Regions from separate parts of the Pectobacterium carotovorum genome, predicted to be linked through region 3. Evidence: predicted binding sites of a transcription regulator. Region 3 holds the regulator's gene; each other region holds the start of a gene.
What was found. Region 3 encodes LexA, which represses DNA repair genes until DNA is damaged. Its sites were predicted from a motif close to TNCTGTATGTACATACAGNA; they were not measured.
Positions count from the first base shown of each region.

Region 1: the regulator LexA is predicted to act here: its motif matches at 3,826-3,845, upstream of R9X49_RS10990 (DinI-like family protein).
Region 2: the regulator LexA is predicted to act here: its motif matches at 4,315-4,334, upstream of rmuC (DNA recombination protein RmuC).

Region 1 is NZ_JAXAFK010000001.1:2,453,551-2,460,167, forward strand. Features, by position in the region: gene R9X49_RS10975 (D-amino-acid transaminase) at 1-705, shown strand, start outside; gene R9X49_RS10980 (DUF3772 domain-containing protein) at 786-3,239, opposite strand; tRNA gene R9X49_RS10985 (tRNA-Arg) at 3,637-3,713, shown strand; gene R9X49_RS10990 (DinI-like family protein) at 3,881-4,117, shown strand; gene R9X49_RS10995 (hypothetical protein) at 4,178-4,399, shown strand; gene R9X49_RS11000 (GDSL-type esterase/lipase family protein) at 4,415-6,592, opposite strand.
Region 2 is NZ_JAXAFK010000006.1:233,002-239,618, forward strand. Features, by position in the region: gene argE (acetylornithine deacetylase) at 1-691, opposite strand, end outside; gene argC (N-acetyl-gamma-glutamyl-phosphate reductase) at 894-1,898, shown strand; gene argB (acetylglutamate kinase) at 1,936-2,709, shown strand; gene argH (argininosuccinate lyase) at 2,772-4,145, shown strand; gene rmuC (DNA recombination protein RmuC) at 4,379-5,941, shown strand; gene ubiE (bifunctional demethylmenaquinone methyltransferase/2-methoxy-6-polyprenyl-1,4-benzoquinol methylase UbiE) at 6,129-6,617, shown strand, end outside.
Region 3 is NZ_JAXAFK010000002.1:305,520-312,136, reverse strand. Features, by position in the region: gene R9X49_RS13425 (glutathione S-transferase family protein) at 1-763, shown strand, start outside; gene R9X49_RS13420 (LysR family transcriptional regulator) at 834-1,730, opposite strand; gene R9X49_RS13415 (pirin family protein) at 1,844-2,542, shown strand; gene zur (zinc uptake transcriptional repressor Zur) at 2,664-3,173, shown strand; gene R9X49_RS13405 (CsbD family protein) at 3,237-3,446, opposite strand; gene lexA (transcriptional repressor LexA) at 3,945-4,553, opposite strand; gene R9X49_RS13395 (diacylglycerol kinase) at 4,664-5,029, opposite strand; gene plsB (glycerol-3-phosphate 1-O-acyltransferase PlsB) at 5,157-6,617, shown strand, end outside.

The sequences.
Region 1 (6,617 bases), on a different contig from region 3:
CTGCAACGCTCCTGCCGCGAGCTCTCGCTCACGTTGCCCGTCACCCCTGAGGCGCTAAAAATCATTCACGATGAGCTGATCAATAAAAACGATCTGAAAGAAGGCGCGATCTATTTACAGCTTAGCCGCGGCAACGCCGGCGATCGTGATTTCTATTTCCCTTCTGCTGACGTCAAATCCACGCTGGTGTTATTCACTCAGGCACGTTCGCTGGTCGGTAACCCGAAAGCCACAACCGGCCTGCACGTTGTCACCACCGAGGATATTCGCTGGCATCGCCGAGATATCAAAACCGTCAGCCTGCTCGCCGCCAGCCTGGCAAAAGAGTACGCCCATGCCAATCAGGCTGATGACGCTTTCTTTGTCGAAGAGGGTTTCATTACCGAAGGCAGCTCCTGCAACTGTTACATCGTCCTGCATGACAACACGGTTGTGACCCGCCCACTCAGCAACGATATTCTGCACGGTATTACCCGTCAGTCGCTGCTCAAGCTGGCAGAAAAGGATGGCATTGCGCTGGAAGAACGGTGTTTTACGCCGGAAGAGGCCTATCACGCCAAAGAGATTTTTGTCAGCTCAGCCACCATGCTGGTCCTCCCCGTCGTGATGCTGGATGGAAAAACGATCGGTGATGGCAAACCCGGAAAAATTACTCAGCGGTTGCGTGAAATCTATCTTGATATGATTAAACAGCAGGGAAAATAGCCGCGCGTCACATCCTGTAAGCACGGCTTCGATATTCATCCGTTACCCGTTCAATGCCGGATAACGGATGACTGAGCGAACTACTTGTCGTCACCCGAAATGCTGTCAGACAGCGCAAACCCCGAGTTCTCCAGCACCATCTTCTGCGGTACGGCCAGCGGAATATTAGATTCCCGCAGTCGCTTGATGATCGCAAACAACAGATCGCTTTTCGCTTCCGATACCATTCTCGGGCTGCTGACATAGCCCGTTACGCTCAGCACCATGCCCGTTGGGTTCAACTGGCTGAACTTCACTGACGGTGCTGGTGATTCCAGAATCGCATCGTGGTTGATATAGGCATCCAGTAGCAGTGCCCGGACTTCTTCAGGATCGATATCCAGCGGGAACGTCAGCGCCAGCGTGGCAACCCCAAACGGATTCCCCATCGTAATATTACGCACATTCTGTGAGATAAATTGAGAGTTCGGCACGATCACCGTCGAACGGTCACCCAGCTGAATTTCCGTCGCACGCACGTTAATCCGCCGGATATCCCCTTCAACCCCGCTGATGCTGACCGAATCCCCTACTTTCACCGGGCGCTCCGTCAACAAAATCAGGCCGGAGATAAAGTTCTTCACTATCTCCTGTAAACCAAAACCGATACCCACCGACAGCGCGCTGACAATCCATGCCAGCTTGTTCCATTCAATCCCCAATGTCGCCAACGTCAGCAGGATAATCAGGATGTAGCCGATGTTGCTGAACAGCGTCACCAGCGACGCACGGATTCCACGCTCTAACGTCGTTTTAGGAAGAAATTCATCTTCCAGCCAGCGTTTTGAGGAGCGTAAAACATAAACCCCCACGACCAGAAAGAGCACCGCATTGACCAGATGCGCAGGCACAATGCTCAGCGTTTCCAGCCCTTTTCCGCCCCAGATTTCAACGGCTTTTTGCACCAGTTCCAGCGGCGTAGTGGTGCCAAACGTGCCGTTAAGTAAGGCAACCGCCGCCATTAAGATTAAAAGCACTTTGCCGCTGGCCGACAGAATCAAGGTGGCCTGAGCCAGGTGGCGGTCGTCCAGATTGAGCGAATTTTTCATCCGCTTGCCGCTAGCATTGTTAGGGGAAAAGAGGCTTTCGCAGATATCGGTAATAAACGTTGAGAACAAATACAGGCACGAGAACACCATGCCAATCCACACCAGCTCGAACGCCAGAAAACGGGCCAGTGAGATATAACCGATGACCAGCGACACCAAAATCGAGAATGCCGTCGCCAATACCGCAAGATGAATAACGCCGGATAACGTCGAACGGGCTTCCGGCTGCTCCCCTGAATGCACCATCTGCCGACGAATCTGATCGCTTTTCAGCGCGATCGTCCCTGCGGTGAATGCGAGGAACAGCGCAGATAAGCCGTTCACCATAATGGTTGCTGCGACCGATGTGCCCACCGTCGCGGTCACCTGTTCAATAAAACCAAAGATCAGAATAATGCCTGCGGCAACCACAGGAAACGGCTTCATGGCTTTTGCGACGGGGTTAGCAATCGCAGGCAAACGCCAGGAAGGACGCTGATTCGAAAGGAACGCTCGCCCTAACCCAGCCACCATCGAGCAGAAAATGGCCTGTCTCACCAGCGCATCCAGGAACGACACGACGCGTTCAGAAGCCTCACCGTGGCGCGTAAACGTAAAATCGATCAAATTCACTGCAATACCGATCGTAACCACAGTTGAGATAACCGACGCCGTAGCTAAAAAACTCCGCCGCAGACGCCCTTCTGGCAGCCAGTTAATTCCCGCCCAGGCTAGGCATTTCTCCATATATCGGCGCCCTGCCGAACTCATGACCATAGCGATCAAAATCAGGAGTGCGGAACCATAACGCCAGTCTGGCTCCCAGGCTACCGTAAAGGCATCGCTTATCTGATCCTGAAAGGCACTCAGGCGACGGACATCTTCGGCCTGCGGAGTCACAACCGGTGCCCAGAAGCGCCCGCCCAGAATGCTGCCGGAATTCAATGCCAACTGCGTTTTCAGCGCATTACGGCGCAGAGTAACAATTTGCGCTGACAGGTTGGACGCGCCAGTGCGTAACGCCTGAATCTGCTCGATCTGCGCATCCATTTTTGCTTTTTGCGCATTCAAACTGTTTCGCTTACGCGTCACTTCACTGGTTTCATTAATACTGGAGCCGGACTCTGGCGCTGGCCCTAAAACATCCAGTTGAGCCTGAATTTGAGCGCGCTGCGGTACTACCGCATTAGCAAGTTCGTTGGCGCTATTCACCAGTTCCTGCGTGGTGTCATTCAACGCGCCAAACTTGCTGTCGTTATTGGTGCCTGAAACCTGCTGCTTGATGTTATCTAACTGTTTTTGCAGCTTGACCAACTCGGCATCAACATTAATTTTTACTGGCGCATCGGTCTGCGCAGGCTGTGGGTCAGGATCAGAATCCGCATTCGCCGCCGCTGCATATCCAACAGGCAGCATCAACATCGCCAGCAGACAAACGCGCAAGAATGCGGATGAAAGAATGTTCATAAATCAAAAGGTTCCAAAGTTCGACAAAATAGCGGATCCACAAATGACCGAGCGATAAACCCGGTACGTGAAAGCAGCCCACACTCATCCAAAACCCAACGAATGCGGGCATAGTGTACCAACAGCGTAGGATGCAGAATACGTCCGATCATAACTTGAAAAGAATTACTGAACGTATCCAGCAGATAAAACTGAAATTCTCACTGCTATATGTAGTTCATGTGGACGAGGCTCGCAATTGTGCAAAAAAGTCACACCAGGAAAAGCGACATTCGCCAAAGTTGTACAGGGATTCACCGTATAGCGTAAATCCAGCGCCAACCCGTTGACTCACTGGGACGTGTGGGTATAATCCAGCCCACTGTTGTGACAAGCAGCAGCCATTTCTTTGCGCAATGCGCCCTTAGCTCAGTTGGATAGAGCAACGGCCTTCTAAGCCGTAGGTCACAGGTTCGAATCCTGTAGGGCGTACCATTAAAATTAGTAACTTACCTAAAAAATACAAACCCAATCACCATTAACAGGTGTCTTAACGGGTGTTGTGCGTCACAATACTGCCGATGCGTTGAAAATAGCAATCATTGACCACTGTTTATTCATACAGTATAAATACCTCACCAACTTAACCGAGGTATCCCGTAATGTTTGTTGAACTGATCTACGATAAACGCAACGTATCCAGCATCCGCAATGCTCACTCACTAATTGAAGGCGAGCTAACAAAGCGAGTTCACAGAGTCTTTCCAGATGCCGCAGTGAAAGCAAAGGCGATGCAGGCGAACGGCATCAATACCGACGCGAGCAAATCTGATAAATCGATCATCGCTCGCGTTGTAGAAGAAATGTTCGATGAGTCCAATGATTGGTTGATCGACTAATTACACGGAAAAATTCACATGATAGGCTGATTGTTCTATCTCAATCGGTATAGTGAAATCATGGAAATTATTAATTATCACGGAACGACAATCTGCGTACTCGACGATAACGACATGCTGACTGATTGCCCGCTCGGTTCATATGCAGTGATCGAGGATTCTGGGTTTTATGTCGCTGTACACGTCGGCGAAACTGACGCGCCAGCGATTCATATAGACCCAGTGCCGACTCTAGAAGATGCTTTGGATATTATCGCCGGGCGCTTGTCGTTTTTTGCGTGATGTGTGCGTGATCGGCTATCTTCCGCCGATCACGGTAGCTCTAAATGAAGTCGGGTTAACTAGCGCACCAGCGGCGTTATAGAACTGGATGCGGAACGACCCCTCGGCTTTAAATATCACTCGATGATGAATGAGCGTTGCGTCTTCGGTGTACTCGACTTCGACGCGATAATTTTCAGGTACAAGATTACTGATTGTCACATCAAACACACCTGTCGCTTCTGACGTACACGCGTTCACAAATCCGGTCATTGTGCTGGCGACACCCCGCCTGAACAACATCCCTGAAACACCACCAAACACATCATTATTGCGGACGTTTGCCCAGCTATCAAAAATGACACCTTCGATTGCCGCAACACCTGCGTTCTGGCCTGCGGCGAACGTAAGCATGTGCCAGCCGCGCGTAGTAACGTGCATGTAGCAGCCATTTACACGCTGAACTGTATATTTTTCAGTTGTGCGATTACGCAGCCCCGACCCACTGATTGATCGACCGGAGACTATGTATTGACGGTCACGAAGAACAGGAATGATTTCAACGTCAGAAGGATAATCCGGCTGTGTAGCGCCATCGTCGATTATCAGATCCAATGAAAAAGGCTTACCATCGGGATTTATCGATGGAAATGCCACCACATTATCTTCATCAACATAAATTGCGAACGTCACACTGCCGCCAAGATCGTCATTAGGCAACATTACACCGATCGCCTCAGGATTGTCTGTGCCGCCGCCTAGTGGGGGCGATGAGCCGTTCGTGAACTCGCTGCGTATTATCGTGCGATTTGATGATATTGGATTCTGAAAAAATCCGGGTATAAACACATCACCGTGGCGTATCTTACGAGGATTTTTATAGTCTATGTGCATGAATACGCACGCAAAACGCTTGCCGATTATTTCAAGAAAATCGGCACGAAGATGAATTCCATCGTGACACGACTCGCTGATGCCAAATTGTTGAATCACATCCTTCATCGTGTCTACGAACATGCACCCGAACTCACTAGCGACAGCATTAGCTGCGGCATTGTATGTCTCAGATAGATAACATTCTGTCATATTCCCCATCGGGGACAGGTTCGCACCGCTAACCCATTGCGTCATGCCTAACACCACAACGCAGCGGCCGCGCAGCAGCTCGCGCGCCACGAATTTTCGCATCACTACTGCATAATTTTTGACGCCGTATAGCGAATCACCGTCGATATCTGCGGGGTTATTTCCGTTGTTCGTGGCGGATTTGATGTCATTAACGCCGAGCATGATTGTAGAAATATGCCCCGTCGTGCCGTCATTGATATTCCGCACGTAGTTTGTCAGCGCACGATCGCCTTGTGCCGCCATGTTTTGAGCTGACCATGCCGACTGCGTGCGAGTAGACATAGTCTGCGCGATCTGCACTGGATAGTTCAACGGGTACTGCCCGCCGTCTGGACGCTGCCCCCATGTGATACTGTCGCCGTATGCCACCAGTTCAATCGATTTGTTGGTCCGTAATCGGGACAGATATTTAGAGTAATTCCGCGACTCAAGCCCGCGTAACTTATCGTAATCGTCAAACTCAAGCATGCCACCGCTGGCGACTAGTTTATGCAGTTCGTCGTCAGTTGCGATCGCAGACGCTGGCTGGCCAGGGATGATGTTACGTGTAGCGTTAAATTTGAATAGATAGCCGATATCAGTGATAAATACCTGCTGTCCATCTAAAAAACCATTAAATTGTTTAGCAGCAGATAACGTTATTCGCGCAATCTGTGTACCGCCCACAAATTGAAATCCATCTGGTTGAGAGAGAGCCGAGCGTAATGTTAAATCAGTTACGTTTGCCCATGCGCCACTTCCGATCCCACCGGTACTATCTGGCGATGACCCCGCTGGAACAATTTTAGGAAATACTCCATGCCACGCGTAATAATTATTATCACTATGCTGGAGAGCCTGCGTTGAATCACTCAGTGTCGCTCCGGTTTCAAATGAAACATCCGGCATTGGCACCCAGCCCATTTTAGACATAGCACGAATAAACATCTGCTGCATGCCGAACCACGTTTTACGTTGAACTCCGAGGCGATCAGGTAACAACTCATGTTGAGTGTCGTTAAAAAACACATCAAGATTCTCGGCGTTATCGTATAGATCTTTTGCTGCGGCTGAACCAAGTGGATTGCCTGTGTTATAGGTGGTCATCTAAATACTCCAAGCATAAAAAAAC
Region 2 (6,617 bases), on a different contig from region 3:
TCGGGTTGTGATAGCGTTCCTGTAGCGTGTTACGCAGCACCAGCAGGTGGGAAATGGCTTCGTGCATCAGCTCAATCGCATTCACGCCGCGCGAAGGATCGCTGGAGTGACCGGACTGCCCCTGAATACGGATCGCGTTGGACATGTGGCCCTTGTGGGCGCGCACTGGTTGCAGCGAGGTTGGCTCGCCGATGATGGCGCAGTCTGGGCGAATCTGCGTGGATTCGGAGAAATACTTGGCACCCGCCATCGTCGTTTCTTCATCAGCTGTTGCCAAAATATAGAGTGGCTTTGTCAGCTTGGTTGGATCGATATCGCGCAAGGCATCCAGAATAAAGGCAAAGAACCCTTTCATATCCGCGGTACCCAGACCGTACAGCTTGTTGTCGTGTTCGGTCAGCGTGAAAGGATCGCGCGTCCAGCGGCCGTCGTCGAACGGGACGGTATCGGTATGCCCTGCCAACAATAAACCGCCTTTTCCTTCACCAATTCGCGCCAGCATATTAAATTTATTGTGGGTGCCGGGAACCGGTTGGACTTCAACATGGAAGCCGAGATCGCCGAACCAGCCTGCCAGCAGGTTGATTAACGTCTGATTACTTTGATCGAGCGCGCTGTCGGTGGCACTGATGGACGGTGTAGCGATTAGTGCCCGATATAGCTCAATAAAAGGGGGTAAATTCATCTTCACTGTTGACAGCCTCTGGTTAGGATAGTATCAATATTCATGCATTTATTGTGAATAAAAATACAATAATGCGCGGTGAAAGGAAACCCAAAGGTACGGCGATGGCGATTCGTCACTTTCACTGAGCTTCGCGGGTGAACTGCGTACCGACGCTGGTGAGCCCTGTTACCTGTTCCATAGATAAGTAAGAAGGTATACGGATCCCATGCTGAATACGCTGATTGTTGGTGCAAGTGGTTATACCGGCGCGGAGCTTGCGCTCTACCTGAACCGTCACCCACAGATGAACATAACCGCTTTGATGGTTTCTGCGCAAAGTGTCGATGCAGGAAAATTGATTTCTGATTTACATCCGCAGCTCAAAGGCATCATTGATGTACCGGTAAAACCGCTGACCGATGCTGAAGAAGCGGCGAAAGGTGTGGATGTCGTGTTTCTGGCGACCGACCACAAAGTCAGCCACGATCTGGCCCCTGTTTTTCTGGCGGCTGGCTGCACCGTTTTTGATTTATCCGGCGCGTTCCGCGTACAGGACGCCGAATTTTATCGTCGCTACTATGGCTTTGAGCATCAGCACCCTGACTGGCTGGCAAAAGCGGTTTACGGTCTGGCCGAATGGCGCGCTGAAAGCGTAAAACACGCACAGCTGATTGCCGTGCCGGGCTGTTATCCAACGGCCGCGCAGCTGGCGCTGAAGCCGCTGCTGGACGCACAACTGCTGAATCCTGCCCAGTGGCCGGTGATTAATGCCGTGAGCGGCGTGAGCGGGGCGGGGCGTAAAGCGTCGATGACCAATAGCTTCTGCGAAGTCAGCTTTCAACCGTACGGCATTTTCAACCACCGTCATGAACCTGAAATTTCAACGCACCTAGGCACACCAGTGATCTTCACGCCGCATTTGGGCAACTTCGCTCGCGGTATTCTGGAAACCATCACCTGCCGCCTGCAACCGGGCGTTACGCAGCAGGATGTCGCCGAAGCCTACCACAACGCCTATCACGATAAGCCACTGGTGCGTCTGTATGACAAGGGCGTTCCGGCGCTGAAATCCGTTGTCGGCCTGCCGTTCTGCGATATCGGTTTCTCCGTTGACGGTGAGCACCTGATCGTCGTGGCGACCGAAGATAATCTGCTGAAAGGCGCAGCGGCACAGGCCGTGCAATGCATGAACATTCGTTTTGGTTTCCCTGAAACCCAATCGTTAATTTAATGACTACTGGTCCCGACATTTCGAGGCGCGAAGCATAATGAATCCGTTAATTATCAAATTAGGTGGCGTTTTACTGGATAGCGAAGAAGCGCTGGAGCGTCTGTTCACTGCGCTGGTGACTTACCGTCAGGAACATCAGCGTCCGTTGGTGATTGTGCACGGCGGTGGCTGTCTGGTGGATGAGCTGATGAAGAAACTGTCGCTGCCTGTCGTGAAGAAAAACGGCCTGCGCGTCACGCCTGCCGATCAGATCGACATCATCACCGGCGCGCTGGCGGGTTCCGCCAACAAGACGCTGCTGTCATGGGCGAAAAAGCATGACATCAACGCGGTCGGCCTGTGCCTGGGCGATGGTGGCAGCACGACGGTCACGCAGCTCGATGAAGCACTGGGTTTTGTGGGTAAAGCAGAAGCGGGATCGCCTGCGCTGCTGAACACGCTGCTGTCTGCGGGCTACCTGCCTGTCGTCAGCTCCATCGGTATTACGGCGCAGGGCGACCTGATGAACGTCAACGCCGACCAAGCGGCGACGGCACTGGCGCAAACGCTGGGCGCGGATTTAATCCTGCTGTCTGACGTGAGCGGCATTCTGGACGGTAAAGGCCAGCGTATTGCCGAAATGACGGCAGAGAAAGCCGAGCAGCTGATTGCTCAGGGCATCATTACCGATGGCATGATTGTTAAGGTTAACGCCGCGCTGGATGCCGCGCGTGCGCTGGGTCGTCCGGTTGATATCGCTAGCTGGCGTCATGCCGAGCAGCTACCTGCGCTGTTCAACGGCGTGGCGATTGGTACGCGTATTCTGGCGTAAGTCGTTTCTGGGTATGGCATGATGCGATACCAACGTGAATGATATTTTTGGGAGTAAGGATTATGGCTTTGTGGGGCGGTCGGTTTAGTCAGGCAGCAGATCAGCGTTTTAAACAATTTAATGACTCACTGCGGTTTGATTACCGTCTGGCAGAACAGGACATCGTTGGCTCGATCGGCTGGTCGAAAGCGCTGGTGACGGTCAATGTGCTTAGCGAGCAGGAGCAGCAGCAGTTAGAACAGGCGCTGAATGCGCTGCTGGTTGAGGTACAGGCTGATCCTGAGATGATCCTGCAAAGCGATGCAGAAGACATTCACAGCTGGGTTGAACAGCGCCTGATTGAGAAAGTCGGCAATTTAGGTAAAAAGCTGCATACCGGTCGTAGCCGTAACGATCAGGTCGCGACTGACCTGAAACTCTGGTGCAAAGCGCAGATTGCAGAGCTGCTGCTGTCGGTACGCCAGCTGCGTCAGGCGCTGGTCACGACGGCGGAAGCCAATCAGGATGCGGTGATGCCGGGTTACACCCACTTGCAGCGCGCGCAGCCAGTGACGTTTGCACACTGGTGTCTGGCCTATCACGAGATGCTGGCGCGTGATGAAAGCCGTCTGGAAGATACGCTGAAGCGTCTGGATGTCAGCCCGCTGGGCTGTGGTGCGCTGGCGGGAACGGCCTATCCGATTGACCGTGAGCAACTGGCGGGCTGGCTCGGGTTTGCCTCGGCCACGCGTAACAGTTTGGACACGGTTTCCGATCGCGATCATGTACTGGAACTGCTGTCCGATGCCTCGATCGGCATGATCCACCTGTCGCGTTTTGCCGAAGATCTGATCTTCTTCAACAGTGGTGAAGGCGCGTTCGTTGAGCTGTCTGACCGTGTGACATCCGGTTCTTCCCTGATGCCGCAGAAGAAAAACCCAGATGCGCTGGAGCTGATTCGCGGTAAATGTGGCCGCGTACAGGGTGCGTTGACCGGCATGATGATGACGCTTAAGGGCTTGCCGCTGGCGTATAACAAAGACATGCAGGAAGACAAAGAAGGGCTGTTTGACGCGCTGGATACCTGGCACGACTGCCTGATGATGGCGGGTCTGGTGCTGGAAGGCATTCAGGTTAAACGTCCGCGCTGTAAAGAAGCGGCTGAGCAAGGCTACGCGAACTCGACGGAGCTGGCAGACTATCTGGTCGCGAAAGGCGTTCCGTTCCGTGAAGCGCACCATATCGTGGGTGAAGCGGTGGTTGAAGCCATTCGTCAGGGTAAAGCGCTGGAAGCGTTGCCGCTGGCCGATCTGCAAAAATTCAGCGCCGTGATTGGTGAGGATGTCTACCCGATTCTGGCGTTGCAATCCTGTCTGGATAAGCGTGCTGCACAAGGTGGCGTGTCACCGCAGCAGGTCGCTAAAGCGATCGGTGATGCGAAGCAGCGTCTGAGCTAAGACACTGGAATAGGTCTACGCTTGTACCTTCTGTTCCCCCAACGTGGTGTTTCGCGTTGGGGGAATTTCTGTGTTACCCATCTGATTCTTCTGCAAATTATCATCTATCCATGTTCATATGGAATGCGGCTCGCATTTTTCTGCTCAGCGTCCCTCTCGCCTGAATTGTTTCTGGACATCCATACAGTATCATTTTACCTTGACCGACAGCGTGAAAGGCCTGCGGAGGCAAAGTGGATATCAGCATATTTTATGGTCTGGGCGGCGGCGCGGTAGGGCTACTGATCGGGTGGCTGATTGCCAGCCTGATTCATCAGCAGAAGCTGTCGCAGCATGGCACCGAACAGCGGTTGCTGGCACAGACGTTGCAGCAGACTCAACAGTCGCTCAGCGAACAGCAGCAGACAAAGCAGCAGGATGAACAGCGGCTGCGGCAAAACGAGCTGGAGCTGCGCACGGTTCATGCTCAGCTCTCTGCCAGCCACGAAAAGCTGCAACAGCTGGGTGAGCTTCGCGCCGAGTGCGTGCAGCTAAATCAGGAGCTGCGAACGCTGCGTGAAATCAACAGTGCGCAGGAAGCAGAGCTGCGGGAAGTCACCATTCGGCTGGAAGAAACCCGTATGGCGGCGGAAGAAAAGCAGCGGCTGTTGGCAAATAGCGAACAGCGGTTGACGACGCAGTTTGAGAATCTGGCGAACCGGATTTTTGAACACAGTGGCCGCAAAGTGGATGAACAAAATAAACAGAGTCTGGATAAGCTGTTGATGCCGCTGCGTGAGCAACTTGATGGCTTTCGCCGCCAAGTTCAGGATAGCTTTGGGGCAGAAGCGCGCGAGCGTCACACGCTGGCGCATGAAATCCGCAATCTGCAACAGCTGAACGCGCAGATGGCACACGAAGCCATCAACCTGACGAAAGCGCTGAAGGGCGATAATAAAACGCAGGGGAACTGGGGCGAAGTGGTGCTAAGCCGCGTGCTGGAAGCCTCCGGCCTACGTGAAGGCTATGAGTATCAGACGCAGGTCAGCGTGCAAACGGGGGCAAATAGCCGCCTGCAGCCGGATGTCATTGTTCGTTTACCGCAGGGCAAAGATGTCGTGATCGATGCCAAGATGTCGCTGGTGGCCTATGAGCGCTATTTCAATAGTGACGATGACGTCGAGCGCAACACGGCGCTGAACGAACATTTGCTCTCGGTGCGTAGTCATATTCGGCAACTGAGCAGCAAAGATTACCAGCAGCTTCCGGGGCTGCGTTCGCTAGACTATGTGCTGATGTTTATTCCGGTCGAGCCCGCTTTTCTGGTTGCTATCGATCGCCAGCCCGAATTGATCAACGAGGCGCTAAAGCACAATATTATGCTGGTCAGCCCGACCACGCTGCTGGTGGCGCTGCGTACCATCAACAACCTATGGCGCTATGAACAACAGAGCCGCAATGCACAGCACATCGCTGAGAAAGCATCACGGCTGTACGATAAACTGCGGCTGTTCGTCGATGACATGGAAACGATGGGACAGAGTCTGGATAAAGCGCAGGGCACTTATCGCCAGGCGATGAATAAACTTTCCTCTGGGCGTGGTAACCTTATTGGCCAGGCTGAGGGGTTCCGCGCGCTGGGGGTAGAAATTAAACGCACGATCAGCCCGTCATTGGCCGAAAAAGCGACGGCCCATGAGCACGCTGAACGCGATGAATTACCGGGTTCTGTCGCACCCGATGCTGTCTCACCCACCGTGAAAACGGAGGGGGAAGCAGAGGCCCCCCCCACTCTACCCGTAACCTATCCTAAATAATTTGAGTGGCGTGAAGCCAATGCACAAGCAGCTTGAAGTATGACGGATATAAATGGGTAGGGATTTCGCGGGCTTGGCACCATGCTATGCGAAAGAAATTAGTGCAGTGGGGTTTTTATCCGGGTCTGGTACACTCTCACCATAAATGGGTAGACCCGAAATTTGACTGAAATAGTAGGCGGATAAGATGGCAAGTGAGCAGGAGAATACGGCCGACTTTGGTTTTCGGACTGTCGCCAGGGATGAAAAAGAAGTCATGGTGGCTGAAGTTTTTCATTCTGTAGCAGCAAAGTATGACTTGATGAATGACCTGATGTCCTTTGGCATCCACCGTATCTGGAAGCGTTTCACCATCGAATGCAGTGGCGTAAGACGTAACCAGCGTGTTCTGGATCTGGCCGGAGGAACAGGGGATTTAACCGCCAAATTCTCCCGTATGGTTGGCGAAGGCGGCGAGGTCATTCTGGCGGACATCAACGCCTCAATGCTGAAAGTAGGCCGTGAAAAACTGCGTAACAAAGGCATTATCGACAACATCAACTACGTGCAGGCCAATGCAGAAGCGCTGCCGTTCCCTGATGACTTCTTTGACTGCATTACTATCTCCTTTGGTCTGCGCAACGTCACGGACAAAAACAAAGCGCTGCGTTCAATGTACCGTGTTCTGAAGCCGGGT
Region 3 (6,617 bases):
AGAAGATCATATCGCGGTTTCGGTGGTTCATCCGCTCATGCTCGATCACGGCTGGACGTTCGGTACCGATTTTGAGGGCGCGACGGGTGATTCGCTCTATCAGCACGAATTCCTCTACCAACTCTACCTGCACGCCAAACCGGACTACAGCGGTCGGGTGACCGTGCCCGTCCTGTGGGACACCGAGCAGCACACCATCGTCAGTAACGAATCCGCCGATATCATCCGTATGCTGAACAGCGCTTTTGACGGCGTAGGAGCCACGGCGGGAGATTACTATCCAGAAGCGCTACGCACTCAGATTGATGAATTGAACGGCTGGATTTACGACAAGGTCAACAACGGCGTTTACAAAGCCGGTTTTGCAACGAGTCAGTCAGCCTATGATGAATCCGCGACGACCGTTTTCGCCGCGTTATCCGATCTGGAAGCCATACTGGCAAAACAGCGCTATCTCACCGGTGAGCAGTTAACCGAAGCCGATCTGCGGCTGTGGACGACGCTGATCCGTTTCGATCCGGTCTATCACACGCATTTTAAATGCGATAAATATCGTCTGAGTGATTATCCAAACCTGTTCGGTTTTCTGCGTGATATTTATCAGATGCCCGGCATCGCCGATACCGTCGATATGGCACACATTCGTCACCACTACTATCGTAGCCACGGCACCATTAATCCGCATGGCGTGATTTCGCTGGGTCCAGAGCAGGATCTGAACCAGCCTCATCAGCGTGATAAGACGTTTGTCAGTTTATACTGAGGCGTTTGTCGATTAGTAATGAAGTGCACGGCAAGGTGTGGCCCACACCTTGCCGCAAAAAGCGCGGGATTTAGGGCTGGTTCAGCAACTTCGGAATTTCACGCAGGAACCAGGATTTCGCCTCGCCCATGCTGTCTCGCCGCCATGCCATAATAATCTGGCTTTCCATCTGATGCTCCGGACCAATCACCAGTAAACGCCCTTCGGCAATATCTTGTGCAACCATTGGATAAGGCATGGTCGCAACACCTAATCCCGCCAGCAGCGCACGCCGCTTATCATCCAGCGAGCTCACCGTCAGACGCTGCTGTTTATCCAACAGTTGCACGGTCAGAACCGGGCGCTCACGCGCCGTGTCCGCCACCGCAATTCCACGGTATTTCACCCGGGTCGCATCCGACAGCGGTTCAGGTTCCTGATGAATCGGGTGCTCTGGGCTGGCGACATAGACGTTATTCATCGTGTACAGCTTGCGGGTATTCATTTCTGAAGAGGCGCGAAAATGCATGTCCGGCGCAATCACGATATCGGCACGCCCTTGCTCAAGACGCTCCCACGCACCCGCCAGCACTTCCGTCAGAATCGACACCTGCGTATTCGCTTTGAGCGCCAGCTTATCGATTAAGGGAAAAAGTCGCTGAGTCGGAATAAGCGCTTCCGTCACAATCGTCAGGTGCGTTTCCCAGCCGCGTGCCAGTGCTTCCGCATCCGTAGTGAGCTTATCCGCGGCTTCCAGCAGGATACGCCCACGTTCCAGTAGCATGCGCCCGACATTCGTGAATTTAGTACGATGTCCGGAACGATCGAACAACACCACATCCAACTCTTCTTCCAGTTTCTGCATGGTATAGCTCAGCGCCGAAGGCACTCTACCCAGTTCGTCTGCCGCAGCGGCAAAGCTGCCACGACGATCGATCGCATCCATAACCCTCAAGGCTTCCAGCGTCAATGCTCGTTCTTTCGCCATCTTCGTACTCATTCAGGAATTTTGAATATACCCACCAGATTAACTAGCTAACAATCCAACGTCCACACAATTACTATCGGTTTAAGAAATAATTATCTGGGGGGATAAAGATTATGATCACACGAAGAGCAGCGGGGCAATGCGGCCAGGCCGACTATGGCTGGTTGCAGGCACGCTATACATTCTCTTTTGGTCACTATTTTGACCCACAGCTGCTGGGCTACGCCTCTCTGCGCGTGCTCAATCAGGAAGTATTGGCGCCGGGGGCATCATTCCAGCCGCGAACCTACCCACGGGTTGATATCCTGAATATTATTCTTCAGGGTGAGGCAGAATACCGCGACAGCAACGGTTGCCACATTCAGGCCAAAGCCGGAGATGTGCTGTTGCTCGCCACTCAGCCAAACGTCAGCTATAGCGAACATAATACCAACGCCAGTAAGCCACTGACGAGGCTGCAACTATGGCTGAACGCCTGCCAGACCCGAGAGAACAGCCCGTTACAGCGCATGGAATTAGATCCATCAAGCCATACTCTGCTTGCCTCGCCGGAAGGTGAACAGACCAGCCTGCAACTACGCCAGCAGGTTTGGATCCATCATGTCGATCTCCAGCAGAATGAGCAAAGCACGATCGCACTACAGGGCAATCAGGCATACCTCCAGTTGATCCACGGTTCAATGGTGGTAAAAGGCGGTCAGCACAGTGAAGCCCTACACTGCGGCGACGGTGCCTTTATTAAAGAAGAAGCAGCGTTGACGCTACAGGCAGAAGCACCTTTGCGAGCGCTGCTCATCGACCTGGTCGTGTAGCGTTCTGTCCGTTGTTTTTACAGGAAGTGGTTTTTGCAGGAAAACGCCGCCAGTTCGGCGTTTTTATTCAGTCGTGGTAAGATATCCGTCTTGTTCCTCAATGCGTCAGGGTGATATGACAATGGATTCAACCAAACAGGACAAACTTCTTGCCCAGGCTGAACAGATTTGTCAGCAGCGCGCTGTGCGTCTCACGCCGCAGCGGTTAGAGGTTTTACGCCTAATGGCACAGCAGTCCGGTGCTATCAGCGCTTATGACCTGCTGGATCTGCTGCGCGTTTCCGAACCTCAGGCGAAACCGCCGACCGTCTATCGCGCACTGGATTTTCTGCTGGAACAAGGCTTCATTCATCGCGTCGAGTCAAACAACAGCTACGTGCTGTGTCACCATATCGAAGACCACAGCCATACGTCAGCTCTGTTCATCTGCGATCGCTGCGGACAGGTTACAGAACGTCAAACCGAAGGTGTAGAAGAAACGCTGCGTAGTCTGGCACAGCAGTCAGGATTTACGCTACGCCACAGCGTTGTGGAAGCTCACGGGCTGTGTGGTGGCTGTCAGGAAGTGGCATCGTGCAATCAGCCGGATCATTGCGATCACGACCATACGGTTCCGATTAAAAAGCGTTAATCTCTATTAAAAAACGATAGCCCCGAGGGCTATCGTCCTTTCAGCGAAGAGCTATCGCGTTCACTACCAGTGATATTTGTGGTGCTCTTCCCAGTGCTTCACTTCTTTCTCTGCCGCTTCTTTTGCGTACCCGTAACGCTCCTGGATTCTCCCTACCAGTTGGTCACGCTTACCTTCGATGACCGTCAGATCGTCATCCGTTAATTTACCCCATTGCTCTTTCGCTTTACCTTTAAACTGTTTCCAGTTACCGCTGGCTTGGTCTTTATTCATAAGAATCTCCATACCTTAGGTGTATTGCGCATAAATGAATCATGACTACCGACGTAGGCGTCAGTGTCAGATAAATCGGTCTATTCAGTAAGCAGCGTCATCATGGTGTGAACCATCACGGTGTTCTTCGCCACTGTCTCCCTTGACTGCCGGGCTAACCTAAATGTGATGGCTGGTAATCAATCACCAAACGACCAAATCAAGATTAAAATGCTTACCTTGATAAAAATTATAGCCGAATATTTCACTTAAAATGAAAAACCAGGAATCAGTAACTGGGCAAGACGTTAAGAAAGAGAAAATCACCGCAAAAGCAGAGGAAAAACAGGTGGTAAGAGGAATCGCAGAAAACGCACGCTAAATGTAACGAAATATATACAGCCAGCAGATTAACACACGGGGGCAACCCACACATAAAGTGACTAGCACATGAAGCAATTAACACAAAGAGGATGATGCACTGACTCAAACAGACGAGCAGTGCATCTCGGTGAATCGTTAGCTCCAGTCACTGTTACGAATGACGCCAACCGCTAAGCCTTCTATCGAAAAGCTTTGTTGACGCAGGTCGACAACAATGGGGGCAAACTCTTCGTTTTCCGCGAGAAGATGCACTGTATTGCCCTGCTTTTTCAGGCGCTTCACCGTCACTTCATCATCAATACGTGCGACGACAATCTGACCGTTGCGTACATCTTCTGTTTTATGCACGGCCAGTAAATCGCCATCCATAATACCAATATCTTTCATCGACATACCGCTCACCCGCAGCAAAAAGTCAGCGCTGGGTTTGAACATGGCTGGGTCAACCTGATAGTGACATTCGATATGTTCCTGCGCCAGCAGAGGCTCACCTGCAGCCACGCGACCAACCAGAGGAATACCCGTCTCTTCTTCCATCAGCAGACGAATACCGCGAGAAGCACCCGATACAATTTCAATCACACCTTTACGCGCCAGCGCTTTCAGATGTTCTTCAGCCGCATTGGGAGAGCGAAACCCCAGCTGTTGAGCAATTTCCGCGCGCGTTGGCGGCATTCCGGTCTGCGCAATATGATCGCGGATCAGGTCATAAACCTGCTGCTGCCTTGCTGTTAATACTTTCATTCCGCCCCCTGGTTGTTTATACAGTCTTGCTGTGAGTATATACAGGTAAGCCACAATTGGGAATGGAGATATCGGCAAAGCCTCTGACTTTTATTCATTTATGCGTACCGTCAGGCAAAATGTTGCCAGAGGATGCTGCCCCACACGACAGCGGCTAACACGATGGCAACAAAAACAGCCGCCGAGCCGATATCTTTCGCCCTTCCGGATAATTCGTGATGCTCAGGGCCAATACGATCGACAACTGCTTCAATCGCGCTATTAGCCAACTCAAAAAGCATAATCAATACGACAGACCCGATCAGCAGCAGTTTTTCGACCAGCGTAACTGGCAGCAAACACGCAATAATCACGCCGACAATCGTCAGTATTGTTTCCTGACGAAACGCCGCCTCATGCTGCCACGCCTGCTTTAGCCCCTTAAGGGAATAACCGGTCGCCTTAATAATCCGGGTCATCCCCGTTGCTTTATTCATTTATCCTCCATTATTTACGCAAAATAGTTCGCATTTTAACGCACCTACGTTGTCTCATCACCACAGATCTCCGGCGCAGTTTCTGGTATCCTTGCGGCGCATTGCTAACAAGAGGCTCCAAGTTGTTATGTCAGGTTGGCGTAAAATTTACTATAAACTATTGAATCTCCCACTAAAACTGCTGGTTAAAAGCAAAGTTATTCCCGCAGATCCCGTGGTCGAGCTAGGGTTAGATCCCTCACGTCCTATACTCTATGTTCTGCCTTATAACTCTCAGGCAGATCTCTTGACGCTACGTGCGAAGTGCCTGGCATTGGGGTTACCCGATCCCTCGCAGTCGTTCGAATTCAACGGCGTCGAACTCCCCAGCCACGTCTTTATTAATGACGGGCCGCGCGTCTTTCGCTATTACGTTCCCAAGCAGAAATCCGTCAAGCTGTTCCACGACTATCTGGATTTGCATCGCGCTAATCCAGATTTAGACGTACAGATGGTGCCGGTTTCTGTAATGTTTGGGCGTTCTCCGGGTCGGGAAAGCCACGCTCAGGCCGCACCACACCTGCGCTTGCTCAACGGCATTGAGAAATTCTTCGCCGTCCTGTGGCTAGGCCGAGACAGCTTTGTCCGCTTCTCCAGCCCGGTGTCGCTGCGCTATATGGCGACCGAACATGGTACTGACAAAACCATAGCCCACAAACTGGCGCGCGTCGCGCGTATGCACTTCTCCCGCCAGCGTTTGGCGGCGGTTGGCCCGCGTTTGCCGGTACGTCAGGAGCTGTTTAATAAGCTGCTGGATTCCAAAGCAATCAAGAAAGCCGTAGACGATGAGGCGCGCAGTAAGAAGATTTCTACTGAGAAAGCGCAGCAGAACGCGATTGCGCTGATGGAAGAAATCGCCGCCGACTTCTCCTACGAAGCCGTGCGTCTGTCGGATCGCGTCTTAAGCTGGACGTGGAACCGCCTTTATCAAGGGATCAACGTCCATAACGCCGAACGCGTTCGTCAGTTGGCGCAGGATGGTCACGGCATTGTCTATGTGCCCTGCCACCGCAGCCATATGGACTATTTGCTGCTGTCCTATGTCCTGTACCATCAGGGCTTAGTGCCGCCGCACATCGCCGCCGGTATCAACCTGAATTTCTGGCCGGCAGGCCCGATCTTCCGCCGTCTTGGCGCTTTCTTTATTCGCCGTACCTTCAAAGGCAACAAGCTGTATTCCACGATTTTCCGTGAATATCTGGGTGAACTGTTTGCCCGCGGCTATTCGGTGGAATACTTCATGGAAGGCGGGCGTTCGCGCACGGGTCGTCTGTTGGAACCCAAAACCGGTACACTGGCCATGACCATTCAGGCCATGCTCAGAGGCGGTACGCGTCCTATCACGCTGGTGCCGATTTATGTCGGCTACGAGCATGTGATGGAAGTCGGCACCTATGCGAAAGAGCTGCGCGGTGCGGTGAAGGAAAAAGAAGGCTTTATGCAGATGGTGCGCGGTTTGCGCAAACTGCGTAATCTCGGCCAGGGGTATGTGAACTTTGGCGAACCGCTCCCGCTGACAACCTACCTGAACCAGCATGTTCCGCAATGG